Linked DNA regions of Pleomorphomonas sp. T1.2MG-36. The protein of the gene in region 1 interacts with the protein of each later gene in a pairwise test. Links are inferred from orthologs where the notes say so. Each region holds a gene or a part of one and is shown on either strand. Other genes may lie near its edges.

What was found. Proteins that work in one complex are often made in the same cells at the same time.
Region 2: the proteins of QQZ18_RS17785 (region 1) and sfsA interact in binary tests that used the Escherichia coli proteins (3 or more experiments, as listed by UniProt). The link is inferred for Pleomorphomonas sp. T1.2MG-36 from one-to-one orthologs.
Region 3: the proteins of QQZ18_RS17785 (region 1) and QQZ18_RS14690 interact in binary tests that used the Escherichia coli proteins (3 or more experiments, as listed by UniProt). The link is inferred for Pleomorphomonas sp. T1.2MG-36 from one-to-one orthologs.

Annotation. Positions count from the first base shown.
Region 1 is NZ_CATNLY010000045.1:40,052-44,696, forward strand. The notes cover bases 833-3,785. They hold QQZ18_RS17785 (glutamate-5-semialdehyde dehydrogenase), read left to right. Parts: upstream 833-1,646; coding sequence 1,647-2,924; downstream 2,925-3,785. Other genes in these bases: proB (glutamate 5-kinase), read left to right, coding at 833-1,644; QQZ18_RS17790 (nicotinate-nucleotide adenylyltransferase), read left to right, coding at 2,921-3,526; rsfS (ribosome silencing factor), read left to right, coding at 3,644-3,785. In the rest of the region: GTPase ObgE, read left to right, coding at 1-509; more of proB, read left to right, coding at 499-832; more of rsfS, read left to right, coding at 3,786-4,063; 23S rRNA (pseudouridine(1915)-N(3))-methyltransferase RlmH, read left to right, coding at 4,227-4,645. UniProt on the Escherichia coli protein: Catalyzes the NADPH-dependent reduction of L-glutamate 5-phosphate into L-glutamate 5-semialdehyde and phosphate. The product spontaneously undergoes cyclization to form 1-pyrroline-5-carboxylate.
Region 2 is NZ_CATNLY010000001.1:890,255-894,711, reverse strand. Bases 646-3,410 are described here. They hold sfsA (DNA/RNA nuclease SfsA), read left to right. Parts: upstream 646-1,565; coding sequence 1,566-2,255; downstream 2,256-3,410. Other genes in these bases: QQZ18_RS04145 (DUF1178 family protein), read right to left, coding at 3,259-3,410; map (type I methionyl aminopeptidase), read left to right, coding at 2,359-3,189; QQZ18_RS04160 (AcvB/VirJ family lysyl-phosphatidylglycerol hydrolase), read left to right, coding at 646-1,534. Also shown: bifunctional lysylphosphatidylglycerol flippase/synthetase MprF, read left to right, coding at 1-119; more of QQZ18_RS04160, read left to right, coding at 116-645; more of QQZ18_RS04145, read right to left, coding at 3,411-3,501; QQZ18_RS04140 (DUF4139 domain-containing protein), read left to right, coding at 3,694-4,457. UniProt on the Escherichia coli protein: Binds to DNA non-specifically. Could be a regulatory factor involved in maltose metabolism.
Region 3 is NZ_CATNLY010000023.1:698,988-703,626, reverse strand. Bases 646-3,592 are described here. They hold QQZ18_RS14690 (sulfate/molybdate ABC transporter ATP-binding protein), read left to right. Parts: upstream 646-1,570; coding sequence 1,571-2,614; downstream 2,615-3,592. Other genes in these bases: hrpB (ATP-dependent helicase HrpB), read right to left, coding at 3,100-3,592; QQZ18_RS14685 (hypothetical protein), read left to right, coding at 2,716-3,099; cysW (sulfate ABC transporter permease subunit CysW), read left to right, coding at 646-1,560; cysT (sulfate ABC transporter permease subunit CysT), read left to right, coding at 646-647. Outside these bases: more of cysT, read left to right, coding at 1-645; more of cysW, read left to right, coding at 640-645; more of hrpB, read right to left, coding at 3,593-4,639. UniProt on the Escherichia coli protein: Part of the ABC transporter complex CysAWTP involved in sulfate/thiosulfate import. Responsible for energy coupling to the transport system.

The DNA of each region.
Region 1 (4,645 bases):
CCCTGCATCCGGGCCTCGGCGTCGTCCGCATCGACGCCCGAGAGTTCGTGCTGGCCGACATCCCCGGCCTGATCGAGGGCGCTCATGAAGGCGTCGGCCTCGGCGACCGTTTCCTCGGCCACGTAGAGCGTTGCGGCGTGTTGCTGCATCTCGTCGACGCCAGCCAGGAGGATGTGGTCGATGCCTGGCGCACGGTCCGGGCCGAGCTCGAAGCCTATGACGAGGCTCTGGGAGAGAAGCCCGAGATCGTCGCACTATCCAAGTGCGAGCTGCTGCCGGAAGACGAGCTGGCCGCCAAGGTCAAGAAACTGAAGCGCGCTGCCAAGACCACTCCCATCCTGCTGTCCGCCGTCACCGGCACCGGTGTCGAAGCGGTGCTTCGGGCCATGGCCTCGGCGGTGGAGGCAAGCCGCGCCGAAAACGAGGAGTCGCGGGCCGCGACCGCCACCCGCATCTGGCAGCCCATCTACCGCGACCGCGACGATGACAGAGACGACGATGACTATTGAAGCCTTCACCGGGCCGCTGGCCGGCTTCCGCCGCGTGGTGATCAAGATCGGCTCGGCGCTGCTGGTCGAGGGACGCACCGGCACGTTGAAGCGCGGCTGGATGGAGAGCGTCGCCGCCGACGTCGCCCGACTGCGCGCCAGCGGTGCCGGCGTGCTTCTGGTATCCTCCGGCGCCATTGCCATGGGTCGCGGCGTTTTAAAGCTGCCGAAGGGCAAGCTGAAGCTCGAGGACAGCCAAGCCGCCGCCGCCGTGGGCCAGATCGCATTGGCCAGGGCCTGGGCCGAGGTGCTCGGCGACCACGGCATAACGGCCGGCCAGATCCTGCTGACGCTCGGAGACACCGAGGAACGGCGCCGCTATCTCAACGGCCGCGCCACCATCGGCAAGCTGCTGAAGCTGGGTGCCGTACCGGTGATCAACGAAAACGACACCGTGGCCACCACCGAAATCCGCTACGGCGACAACGATCGGCTGGCTGCCCGCGTCGCCGCCATGATGGGCGCCGACCTTCTCGTGCTGCTCTCCGACATCGACGGTCTCTACACCGCCCCGCCGCAGTCCGACCCGAACGCCACGCTGATCCCGGTCATCGATCGCATCACGCCCGAGATCGAGGCGATGGCCGGTGGCGCAGCCTCCGAGCTGTCGCGCGGCGGCATGAAGACCAAGATCGATGCCGGCAAGATCGCCACGGTCGCCGGCGCGGCGATGATCATCGCCTCGGGCAAGGTTGCCGCTCCATTGTCGCGCATCGACGACGGCGGGCCGCATTCTCTCTTCCGCGCCGAGGCCACGCCGGTGACGGCGCGCAAGGCCTGGATCGCCGGCCATATCGAGGCCCCGGGGGTTCTGACCATCGACGCCGGCGCCGTCCGGGCGCTGAAGCAGGGACGCAGCCTGTTGCCTCCCGGTGTCACTCGCGTCGACGGTGACTTTCACCGCGGCGATACGGTCATCGTGGTCGACGAGGCCGGCGTCGAACTGGCCCGCGGCCTCGTCGCCTATGACGCCGTCGATGCTCGCCGCATCCGGGGCCAGAACTCGACGGTGATCGAAGACATCCTCGGCGCGCCGGGCCGGACCGAAATGATCCATCGCGACGACCTCGTTCTGAAGGGCGACATCGGAGACTGACCATGACCGCACTGACCGACGTTTCCGTTCACGACCTGATGGCCGATATCGGCCGGCGTGCCCGCGCCGCCGCGCGCCGCCTCGCTCGCGCCTCCACCGAACAGAAGGCCGCCGCGCTTGTCGCCATGGCGGCCGAAGTGCGCGCTCGCGAAGCCGACATTCTCAAGGCGAACGCCGCCGACGTCGCGGCCATGAAGGCAAACGGCGTCGTCGCCTCCTTCCTCGATCGCGGCACGCTCGACAGCGCGCGCGTCGAGGCCATCGCCAAGGCGCTTGAGGAGATCGCCGCCCTGCCCGACCCGGTCGGCCACGTGCTCGCGTCCTGGACACGGCCGAACGGCCTCGCCATCGAGCGCGTGGCAACGCCGCTCGGCGTCATCGGCATCATCTTCGAGAGCCGGCCCAACGTGACCGCCGACGCCGGAGCGCTGTGTCTGATGGCCGGCAACGCCGCCATCCTGCGCTGCGGGTCCGATTCGCTCGGCTCATCCCAGGCGATCCTCGTCGCGCTCGCCGCCGGTCTTCGCGCCGCGGGCTTGCCCGAGGACGCCATCCAACTGGTGCCGATCAAGGACCGCGCCGCCGTGGGCGAGATGCTGACCGGCCTTGAGGGTTCGATCGACGTGATCGTGCCGCGCGGCGGCAAGAGCCTCGTCGCCCGTGTCCAGACCGAGGCGCGGGTACCGGTGTTCGCACACCTTGAGGGTATCTGCCACATCTACGTCGACAAGGCCGCCGATCTCGACATGGCCGTCACGGTCACCGTCAACGCCAAGCTCCGGCGCGTCGGCGTCTGCGGTTCGGCCGAGACGCTGCTGGTCGACAGGGCGGTGGCGGACAGCCATCTCCTGCCGATCCTGAAAGCGCTCGCCGAGCGTGGCTGCGAGATCCGGGCTACCGAGGAGGTTCGCTCGCGCTTCCCGGCAGCGGTGCCGGCGACCGAGGCCGACTGGTCCACCGAGTATCTGGCGCCGATCATCTCGGTGGCGCTTGTCGACGGCGTCGATGCCGCCATCGAGCACATCGAGACCTACGGCTCCCACCATACCGATAGCATCATCACAGCCGACGAAGCCACGGCGGCCCATTTCCTCGCCGGGGTCGATTCGGCCATCGTGCTGCACAACGCCTCGACGCAGTTCGCCGATGGCGGCGAGTTCGGCATGGGCGCCGAAATCGGCATCGCCACCGGCAAGATGCACGCGCGCGGGCCGGTCGGCGTGGAGCAACTCACCTCCTTCAAGTACCGTGTGCGCGGTAGCGGCCAGACGCGGCCGTGACGACACCCCGCCTCCCCGCCACGCTGCCTGGCATGCGCATCGGTCTCTACGGCGGCTCGTTCAATCCGCCGCATCGAGGCCATGCCCATGTGGCGCGCCTGGCGCTTCAGCGGCTTCGGCTCGACCGCATCTGGTGGCTTGTCACCCCCGGTAACCCGCTGAAGTCGGCGGATGGCCTGCCGGACGTCAAGCGCAGGCTGGCCGCAGTGCGGGAGGTCGCAGGCCACCCACGTGCCGTCGTCACCGATCTCGAGTCACGACTCGGTACCCGCTACACCATCGACCTCGTTCGCAGACTGAGGACGCTGAGACCGACCGTCCGATTTGTGCTGGTGATCGGCGCCGACAACTGGGCGACCTTCCATCGCTGGGGTGGCTGGCGCGAGATCGCCCGAACGGTACCCATCGCCGTGGTGGATCGGCCGGGCGCCACGTTCGCGGCCCTCGCGTCGCCGGCCGCTCGTACCTTCGCCCGCGCCCGCGTCGCCGAACGCGACGGCGCCTTGCTGCCGGATCTCGAGCCCCCCGCCTGGGTGTTTATCGCCGGCGTCAAGATACCCCTGTCATCGAGCGATCTTCGTCGCTCCGCCGGCCGGACCTAGCCATTGGTTCCGGTCGATCTTGAAAACGTCACCGTCAAGGTTCATCCTTTTACTCATTCGCCATTGCCGGCATGGGGCCGGAGATCGCGGATCGCTTCACGAGGTGCACCCCTGAGCATGTCCTTCACCGAGGGCGCCTTCAGCGCCAATCCGTTTGCCGACGTCGCCGCGTTCTCGGGCGATGCCGCCCCTTCCCCGCGATCCCTGCTCGACACGATTCTCGCCAGCCTTGACGATGCCAAGGCGGAGGAGGTCGTCGACATCGACGTTGCCGCCAAGACCCCGATCGCCGATCACATGGTGATTTGCACGGGGCGCTCCAGTCGACACGTCGGGGCCATCGCCGATCATCTGGTGAAAGACCTGAAGGACGCAGGCTTCGGCACCGCCGCCGTCGAAGGCCAGCCGGCTTGCGACTGGGTGCTGATTGACGCGGGATCGATCATCGTTCACGTCTTCCGCCCGGAAGTGCGCGAGTTCTATCATCTCGAGAAGATGTGGGCGCCCGATCCGGCGCCGACGACCAGCCGTCGTTGACCAGCGGCCCGGAAGCCCAGGCTTCCCGGGCGGCCGGCATTTTGGCTGCATCGATGGTCCGGAAGCACCGTGCTTTTCGCGCCACCGGACGCCTCTCAATGACCCCGGCACGCGGGGCCGCTGGCCCCGCCGACAGGGCGTGCGCCCAAACAAGAAGAAACCCATGCGCATCGCCATTCACGCCGTTGGAAAACTGAAGGCCGGTCCCGAGCGCGAGCTTGCCGACCGCTACCTCGATCGAGCCGACAAGGCCGGCAGGTCCATCGGCTTCTCCTCCGTCACTGCGCGCGAGATCATCGAGAGCCGGGCGCGCGAGGCGACGCAGCGCAAGGAGGAGGAGGCGCGCGACCTGCTCGCCGACCTGCCGCCGGGTGCCCTGTTGATCGCCCTCGACGAGCGGGGCGATTCGCCGACCTCCGAGCGCTTCGCCGAGATGCTGGGCGAGGCGCGCGACCGCGGCACGCCGAACGCCGTCCTGATGATCGGCGGACCGGATGGTCATGGACAGGAGCTCCTGTCACGCGCCGGCCACCGCATTTCCTTTGGGCGGCTGACCTGGCCGCATCAAATCGTCCGCATTCT
Region 2 (4,457 bases), on another replicon or contig:
TCGATCCGGTCTGGCGGCAGCGTTATATGGCGGTGGCCGGCGGTCTCAATCCGCTTCTGGCGCTTGCCGACGTGACGTTCATCATCTCCGGCGGCCTCAAGGGAGCCGTTTCCAAATGAAGCGACTGATATTGTTCGTCATGGTCGGCATCCTCACGGTCGCCGGCCTCGCGACGGGTGCCTTCCTCTACCTCTTCCCGCATCTGCCGGCCGAACGGACGGATACGCTCGGCATCGCCGAGGTGATCGTGCCGCGCACCGAGCCGACCGGTCTCGTCTACCTGCTGTCGGGTGGCGAGGGATATGGCTTCTGGGACCGCGTGAAGGCCCGTCGCTATGCGGCGAGCGGCGCCGTCGTCGTCGGTATCGACACGCCGGCCACCTTCGCCAAGGCGGAAAAGCTTCCCGACGACTGCGTCTACTTCGTTTCCGACATGGAGCAGGTCAGCCAGAACATCCAGCGCGTGCTGGACGTCGACAGCTACCATTCTCCGATGATTGCCGGCTCCGGCCTGGGCGGCACCTTCGCCCTGGCGCTGGCCGCCCAGTCGCCGGACGCGACGATCGGCCGCACCATCGCCGTCGATCCGCACGCTGCGCTGCCGCTGCGCAAGGAGCTGTGCAGCGAGGCACGGCACGTCAAGGCCGCCGACGGCAACGGATGGGTCTACGAGCTGCAGAAGGGGCACCTTCCCGACCCCATCGACGTCTACATGACCCGCAACGCCGATCCGGTGGGCGCCGCGCACGTGGACGAACTGATCGGCTCGGGGTTTGCCATCGCCACCGCCAAGAGCGTCAAGGGCCCCGGCCGGACGCTCGACGGCGCGCTGCTGGAGCAACTCACCAGCGCGGACGACAGCGGTTCGCCGCTTGCCGGCATTCCGATCACCCTGGTGCCCGCCGTTCCCAAGCATGACACGCTGGCGATCATTTACTCCGGCGACGGCGGCTGGCGCGACATCGACGCCGAGATCGGCGGCTATCTCGCCAAGGCGGGCGTGCCGGTCGTCGGCATCGACTCGCTGCGCTACTTCTGGAACGACGTGGATCCCGCCGACGCCGCCGGCGACCTTGCAAAGGTGATCGATACCTATGCCAAGAAGTGGAACGTCCACAAGGTGGCGCTCGTCGGCTACTCGTTCGGCGCCGATGCGCTGCCGGCGATCTATGAGGCGTTGCCCGACGACCGCAAGGCCAGCGTCGATCTCGTCTCGTTGCTCGCCTACACCGGAGCCCGCCAGTTCGAGATCCAGGTCTCCGGCATCCTCGGCGGCAAGACCGACCCGAACGGGCCATCGACGCTGCCGGACCTCCTGAAGGTCGAACCTGCCAAGGTGCAGTGCATCTACGGCAGCGAAGACGACGAGACCGCCTGCACCCGCCTGCCGAAGGACAAGGGCTTCAGCCTGCTGGTCCATCCCGGCGGTCATCACTTCAACGACGACTACAAGCCGGTGGCCAGGGACATCCTCGACCACATCGCACCGTCGGCCTCCGCGTCGACGGAGGTGGAGGCGCAGGCCGCGCCTTGACGGCGGTCTTGGGAACGGCGAACAAGGCGCCATGCTTTTTCCCGTTCCCCTGGTGCCCGGCCGCCTTGTCCGTCGTTACAAGCGCTTCCTCGCCGACTGTCGTCTCGACGACGGCGAGGAAGTGACGGCTCATGTCGCCAACTCGGGTTCGATGCTCGGGCTCGCGACACCCGGCGCCCGTGTCTATCTCGCCCGTTCGAACGATCCGAAGCGCAAGCTCGCCTGGAGCTGGCAACTCGTTGAGGTGGACGGCGTGCTGGTCGGCATCGATACCGGCCTGTCCAACCGCATCGTCGCCGAGGCGATCGTGGCGGGACAGGTGCCGGCGCTGGTCGGCTATGGGACGCTGCGGCGAGAGGTGGCCTACGGCACGCGAAGCCGCGTCGATATGCTGCTCGAAGGCGAGGGGCGCCCGCCCTGCTATGTCGAGGTGAAGTCGGTCACCCTGTCGCGCCGTTCAGGCGTCGCGGAGTTTCCCGACGCCGTCACCGCACGCGGCGCCAAGCATCTTGGCGAACTTGCCGCCATGGTCGGCGCGGGTGCCCGGGCCGTGCTTCTCTACCTGATCCAGCGCGGCGACTGCGACCGCTTCGAGATCGCCGCCGATATCGACCCCGTCTATGCCGAAGCGGCGGCCACGGCGCGCGCCGCCGGCGTGGAGATGCTTGCTGTTCATGCCGATGTCACCCCGAGGGGAATCGAAATCCGGAGCGATTTCTGACAGAATGCGCTGTGAGCATGTACTTCTCGCGGCGCTTGGGTATATGACGACGAAAACGCGAAGCCGCACGGCTTCCAATGCCAGATACAGGTTGGTTGATCCGATGATCAATTACGTCGACGCGGCGGTCGCTCCGCTGCGCAACACCGGAGACATTCGCCTTTACAACGCTGCCGACTTCGACGGCATGCGCAAGGCCTGCCAGTTGACGGCGTCCTGCCTCGACGAGCTCGTCGATTTCGTCAAGCCCGGCGTCACCACGCAGGCGATCGACGACTTCGTCTATGGCTATGGCCGCGACCATGGCGCCCTGCCGGCCACCATCTACTATCGCGGCTACACCAAGTCGGTCTGCACCTCGATCAACCACGTGGTCTGCCACGGCATTCCCGACGAGAAGCCGCTGCGCGAAGGCGAGATCGTCAACATCGACGTCACCTTCATCGTCGACGGCTGGCACGGCGATTCTTCGCGCATGTATGGCGTCGGCGCCATCAAGCGCGCCGCCGAGCGGCTGATCGAAGTGACGCATGAATCGCTCATGCGCGGCATCGCAGCCGTCCGTCCGGGCAACACCACCGGCGACATCGGCGAGGCCATCCAGCGTTATGTCGAGGGCGAGCGCTGCTCGGTGGTGCGCGACTTCTGCGGCCACGGCGTCGGCAAGTTGTTCCACGACACCCCGAACATCCTGCACTATGGCCGCAAGGGCGAGGGACCCGTGCTGAAGCCGGGCATGATCTTCACCATCGAACCGATGGTCAATCTCGGCCGGCCGCATGTGAAGGTTCTGTCCGACGGCTGGACCGCCGTGACGCGCGACCGTTCGCTGTCGGCCCAGTTCGAGCACGCCGTCGGCGTGACCGATACCGGCTGCGAGATCTTCACGCTGTCGCCGAAGGGCCTGTTCAAGCCGCCGCTGATGGTGGCCTGAGCCGCCCTAGCTACTGGCATCCCTGCAATTTCGGCCGCAAAATCGGTTCCCGTTTTTGCTGAAACTGCCTTAGAACCCGGCGGCCATCGGGCAGCCGGGGTTGGCGCAGGCCGACGGATTGCAAGCCGGCTCGGCCGCGAAGGCCGCCTTGGCGGCGCCGAGGCTGGGCGCCATCAGCGCCTTCTCCACCCGCGCGGTGCCGCAGGCGGGGCAGGCATAGTCGGCCTTTCTGGCCTCCCAGTCGGCATTGCCGCCGAACCAGTCGTCGAAGTCGTGGCCGCAGGCGGCGCAGTGCAGGTTGTAGTGGATCATGGCGGGCCGTGGTCTCTCCTGAGATTGGCGATAGGTCGCCGCGACGGGCGATCCTGTCAAGCGCAGAAGCCCGGATTGCCTTCGGAAAAGCCGCAAGGCCGCCACAGGTCGGTCTTCGCGCCATCGCAATCCTCGGGCAGGATCGCCGCCATCGGATGCAACCGTGTCTCGGGGGAGATCAACGTGAAATCGATGCCGCTTGCCGCTGTGCTTTTTGCTGGCGTGTCGCCCTTTGCCTTCGCAACGACGGCGTTTTCCGCCGACAAGGTGGGCTCCGTCCTGTTGTCGTCGGGCGGTCTTGCCGAGATCGTCCGCACCGTCGACCTTGCCGATGGAGAGAATCGTCTGACGCTGGAGATTCCGGCCGATCAGGCCGACGACGTATTGAAAAGCCTCCTCGTCAGCGACCCCGGCGGCGCCATCGTTTCGGTGACCCTGGATGGCGCCAACTCCGTGTCCGAGGCCTTCAAGCGTCTGCCGCTGAAGCGCGAGGACCTCGCGTCCACCGCGACAATTGCCGCCGCCATGACCGGCTATGCCGCGACGATCGACGACGGCGCCGGGCGCAAGGCGAGCGGTGTCATCCTGGGCGTCGGCAAGGTCCCTCGCGCCACCGAGGGACAACCGATCGAACTGCCGGCGGTGACGCTGCGCCAGGATGACGGCAGCTTTGCCGAGGTGCTGCTTGGACCGGGCGCCAGCATCGTCTTTGCCGACAAGGACTTGCAGCGTCGGATCGACGCGGCGATCTCGGCGGTCGGCGCGGCGGCCGACACCAATTTCCGGACGCTTTCCATCGAAACGATGGGGAAGGGCGCTCGCACGGTTCGGCTCTCCTACGTGGTGGCGGCGCCGGTGTGGAAAGCAGCTTATCGCATCGTTCCGGCGGAGGGCGGCAAGTCGCGCGTCCAGGGATGGGCGGTGCTTGAAAACGGCAGCGGCGATGACTGGTCCGA
Region 3 (4,639 bases), on another replicon or contig:
CCTTCCTCACCAGTTTGGCGGCCGCCACTTTCAACGTGCCCTTCGGTCTGCTGATCGCCTGGGTATTGGTGCGCTATGATTTTCCCGGCAGGCGCTTCTTCGACGCGATCATCGATCTGCCGTTCGCCCTGCCGACGGCGGTTGCCGGTATCGCGTTGACCGCGCTTTACGCGCCTAAGGGGTGGATCGGATCCATCGCCGCCGTCTTCGGTCTCAAGATCGCCTTCACGCCGCTCGGCGTCTTTCTGGCGCTGGTGTTCGTCGGCCTGCCCTTCATCGTCCGCACGGTTCAACCGGTACTGGCCGAGGTCGACCGCGAGCTCGAGGAGGCCGCCGCGACGCTCGGCGCCGGCCGGCTCAGAACCGTCGCATCGGTGGTGCTGCCGGTGCTCAGCCCGGCCATCCTGACCGGCTTTGCCCTGGCTTTCGCGCGGGCGGTCGGCGAATACGGATCGGTGATCTTCATTGCCGGCAACATTCCCTACGTTTCGGAGATCGCCCCGCTGCTCATCGTCATCAAGCTCGAAGAGTTCGACTACGCAGGCGCCACGGCCGTGGCCGCCATCATGCTGCTGGTCAGCTTCGGAACGCTGCTTCTCATCAATCTGATCCAGGCCCGGGCGCGCGCGAGGTATGGTCATGTCTGACGGCTCCGTCGCGCTCGCCGTGTCGCTCGAGGAGGCGCCCGCCGCCGGGTCGCCTGTCGCTCGCGCGTCACGCCGCCGTCTGCCCACCGAGGAAGCTCCGTGGGTCAGGCGGCTGCTGATCGGGCTGGCGGTGGGGTTTCTCGGCCTGTTCCTGCTGCTGCCGCTGATCACCGTCTTCATGGAAGCCTTCCGCAAGGGAAGCGGCGCGTTTCTCCAAGCCTTCGCCGATCCGGCTGCCATCGACGCCATTCTTCTGACCCTGATGGTGGCGGTCATTGCCGTGCCGGCCAACCTCGTCTTCGGCGTTGCGGCGGCCTGGGCGATCGCCAAGTTCGATTTTCGCGGCAAGGCCTTCCTGGTGACGCTGATCGACCTGCCTTTCTCGGTGTCCCCGGTGGTCGCCGGTCTCGTCTACGTGCTGCTTTACGCCAGCCACGGCATTTTCGGCGGTTTGGTGCAATCGACCGGCATCCAGATCATCTTCGCCTTGCCGGGCATCATCATGGCGACGATCTTCGTCACCTTCCCCTTCGTCGCCCGCGAGCTCATTCCCTTGATGGAGGAGTTGGGCAACACGGACGAAGAGGCGGCGCTGACGCTCGGTGCCTCCGGCTGGCGCATGTTCTGGACGGTGACGCTGCCCAACGTCAAATGGGCGCTGCTCTACGGCGTGCTGCTCTGCAACGCCCGCGCCATGGGCGAGTTCGGGGCGGTGTCGGTCGTGTCGGGCCATATCCGCGGCTACACCAACACCATGCCGCTGCACATCGAGATCCTCTACAACGAGTATCAGTTCGTCGCAGCCTTCGCCGTCGCCTCGCTGCTTGCCGCCCTGGCGCTGGTGACTCTCGGCATCAAGTCCTGGCTTGAACATCGCTATGCCGGCGATCTCGCCGCCGGCCACCGCCACTGACGGAGTCCCTATGGAACTCGACATTCGCAACCTCACGAAGACCTTCGGCAGCACGGCGGCCCTGCATGGCGTCGATCTCAAGGTCGCTTCGGGCGAGCTGCTGGCCCTGCTGGGGCCGTCCGGCTCCGGCAAGACGACGCTTCTGCGCTGCGTCGCCGGCCTGGAAATTCCCACGGGCGGCCAGATCTTGTTCGGTGGCGAGGATGCCAGCTTCAAGAGCGTGCAGGAGCGACAGATCGGCTTCGTGTTCCAGCACTATGCCCTCTTCAAGCACCTCACCATCGCCGACAACATTTCCTACGGCCTGAGGGTGCGCCCGCGCCGGACGCGGCCGACGGCGGCGGCCATTCGGGACAAGGTCGAGGAGTTGCTTTCCCTGATCCAGTTGCCCGGCTACGGTGGCCGCTACCCGAGCCAGCTGTCCGGTGGCCAACGCCAGCGAGTGGCGCTCGCCCGCGCGCTCGCCGTCGAGCCGAAGATATTGCTGCTCGACGAGCCCTTCGGCGCCCTCGACGCCAAGGTGCGCAAGGAGCTGCGGCTCTGGCTCAGAGAGTTCCATGACCGCACCGGCCACACCACGCTGTTCGTCACGCACGACCAGGAGGAGGCGCTGGATCTTGCCGATCGCGTCGTCGTCATGAGTGACGGCCGGATCGAGCAGGAGGGGACGCCCGAGGACGTCTACGACCGGCCGGCAACCCCCTTCGTGTTCGATTTCATCGGCGAGTCGGTCCGCCTCGATGTCCGCGTCGACAAGGGGCGCCCCTTCGTCGGCCAGCAGGAGGTGTCGATCCCGAAGCTGCCGCCGCTTCTGTTCGACGGCCCGGCCAAGCTCTATGTCCGTCCCGAGCATGTCGCCTTCCGCCGCGACGGCGAGGGGCTGTGGGCGACGGTGGTTTCGCTGCATCGGTCGGGATCCTCGCGCCGGATCGGCTTCCGTGCCGATGGCACCGACACGGTGATCGAGGCGCTGACGCCGGCCGATCGGGAACCGCCTCGCATCGGCGACCGCGCCGCGCTGGAGATCCGGGCGGCGGGCCTGTTCTCCGGTTGATGCGACGACGTCGCGGCAATTGCGACGTTATGCAGCCCTTGATAAGAGTTACAATTGGAAACATCCCTTGCGCAAAGCGAGGGATTGTATCGGGGGGATTCATGCGTCTTTTTGTTGCCGCCGCGGCGCTGCTGCCGCTGATCACCGCTGCCCATGCCGAAGATCTCAACTTCGACGTCAGATCGGGGCGGACGGAATCTAAGGAAATGTATATCTATACGGATAACTGCGTTTCCTCCGGTCAGTTCAGGACTAAGATCTTGAAGGAACCGGACCATGGCAAGCTGGTCGTGCGTCGGGAGACGTTCATTGCCGTTGAACCGCCCTGTCAGGGACGCAAGTTTGTCGGCACCAAATTTTACTACACGTCGGCCAAGGGCTTCCGGGGCACCGATCATCTGTCGGTCAGCCTGGGTTATGCCGTCGATACGTCCGAAATGCGCTACAGCTACACGACCTATGACGTCACGCTGAACGTTCGCTGATCAGGTGCCGCGCGGCTTGGCGCGCCGGGTTGGCTCGGCGGCAAGCGGGTTGTCCGGCCAGGGATGTTTCGGGTAGCGCCCCTTGAGATCCTTGGCGACATCCTTCCACGAGCCGCGCCAGAAGCCGGGCAGATCTTTTGTCGTCTGGATCGGCCGGTGGGCTGGCGAAGTCATCACCAGCGTCAGTGGCACACGGCCGCCGGCCACGGCCGGATGGCGGTCGAGGCCGAACAGCTCCTGTACCCTGATCTCCACGGCCGGTCCGCCGTCGGCCGCGTAGTCGATGGGAACGCGACTGCCGGTCGGCGCTTCGAAATGGCTCGGCATCAACCGGTCCATATCCTGCCGGAGGCCGTAGGGGAGTAGCCGGTCGAGCGCGATGCCGAGCAGAGCCGCGTCGATATCGTCGAACCGCGTCACGCCATCGACGACCGGTCCGAGCCAGTCGTCGAGGGTGCTCGCGAGCGCGGCGTCGGCAAGGTCGGGCCAAGGATCGCCAACGGTAAGGTTGAGAAAACAGGCCCGTTCCCGCAGCCGTCGTTGCTCCTTCGACCAGCCGAGGCGATCGACGCCGATGCGGCGCACGCCCGACAAGAGCGCGTCGAGCGTCTCCGCTCCGGCCGGCGCGGCCACCGGCTCCTCGGCGAGTTTAACCGCGCCGAGCCGGCGGATGCGACGGGCACGGACGGCGCGAGCCGTCGGGTCGAACTGCACGACGGTTTCCGCGACGATCCGGGAAGCAAACAGCGCTTCGATCTCGTCGCGGGAAATGGCTGCCGCCAGCCGGATGCGCGCCCGCTCCGCCTTGCCGGCGAGATCGGCGACGACAATGTAGCCTTCCTTGGCCAGCCGGTCATGTTCCTCCAGCAGCCCGCCTCGACCGCTGGCGAGGCGAAAGGCTCCCGGCTGCCCGCGCGCCTCGGCGACACGGTCGGGATAGGCGAGGGCGAGGACGGCGCCCGGAGCAAGCAGCGCCAGCGACGGTGCGGGAGCATCGCCTCCCACCGCCAGCTTTGCCCATCTGGCCGCCATGGTGCGTGCATCGGCGGCCCGCTGCCCGCGGTCGGCGCGGAAGCGTTGAAGACGGTCGGCAAGATCGGTGGCGTCGCCACCCAGGCCCTGCTCGGTCAGGATCGCGGCGATGTCTGCCGCCAATCGGGCCGCACCGAACTCCACCGCCCGGTGGATCATGTGGGCGAGGCGCGGCGGCAGAGGCAGGCGCGCCAGCGCCTTGCCCTCGGCGGTGATGCGCCCGTCGTCGTCGAGGGCGTCGAGGCCGCGCAGCAGCTCCGTCGCCTCGTTCCAGGCCGGCTTGGGCGGTGGATCGAGAAAGGCGAGGGTGGCAGGGTCGCGGATGCCGACGGCGGCAAGGTCGAGCGCCAACTGACTGAGATCGGCCTCGAGAATCTCCGGCGTCGAATAGGGCTGCAAGGCCGCCGTCTGCCCCTCGTTCCAGAGACGCCAGCAGACGCCCGGTTCGGTGCGGCCGGCGCGGCCGCGCCTCTGGTCGGCGGAGGCGCGGGACACGCGCACCGTCTCA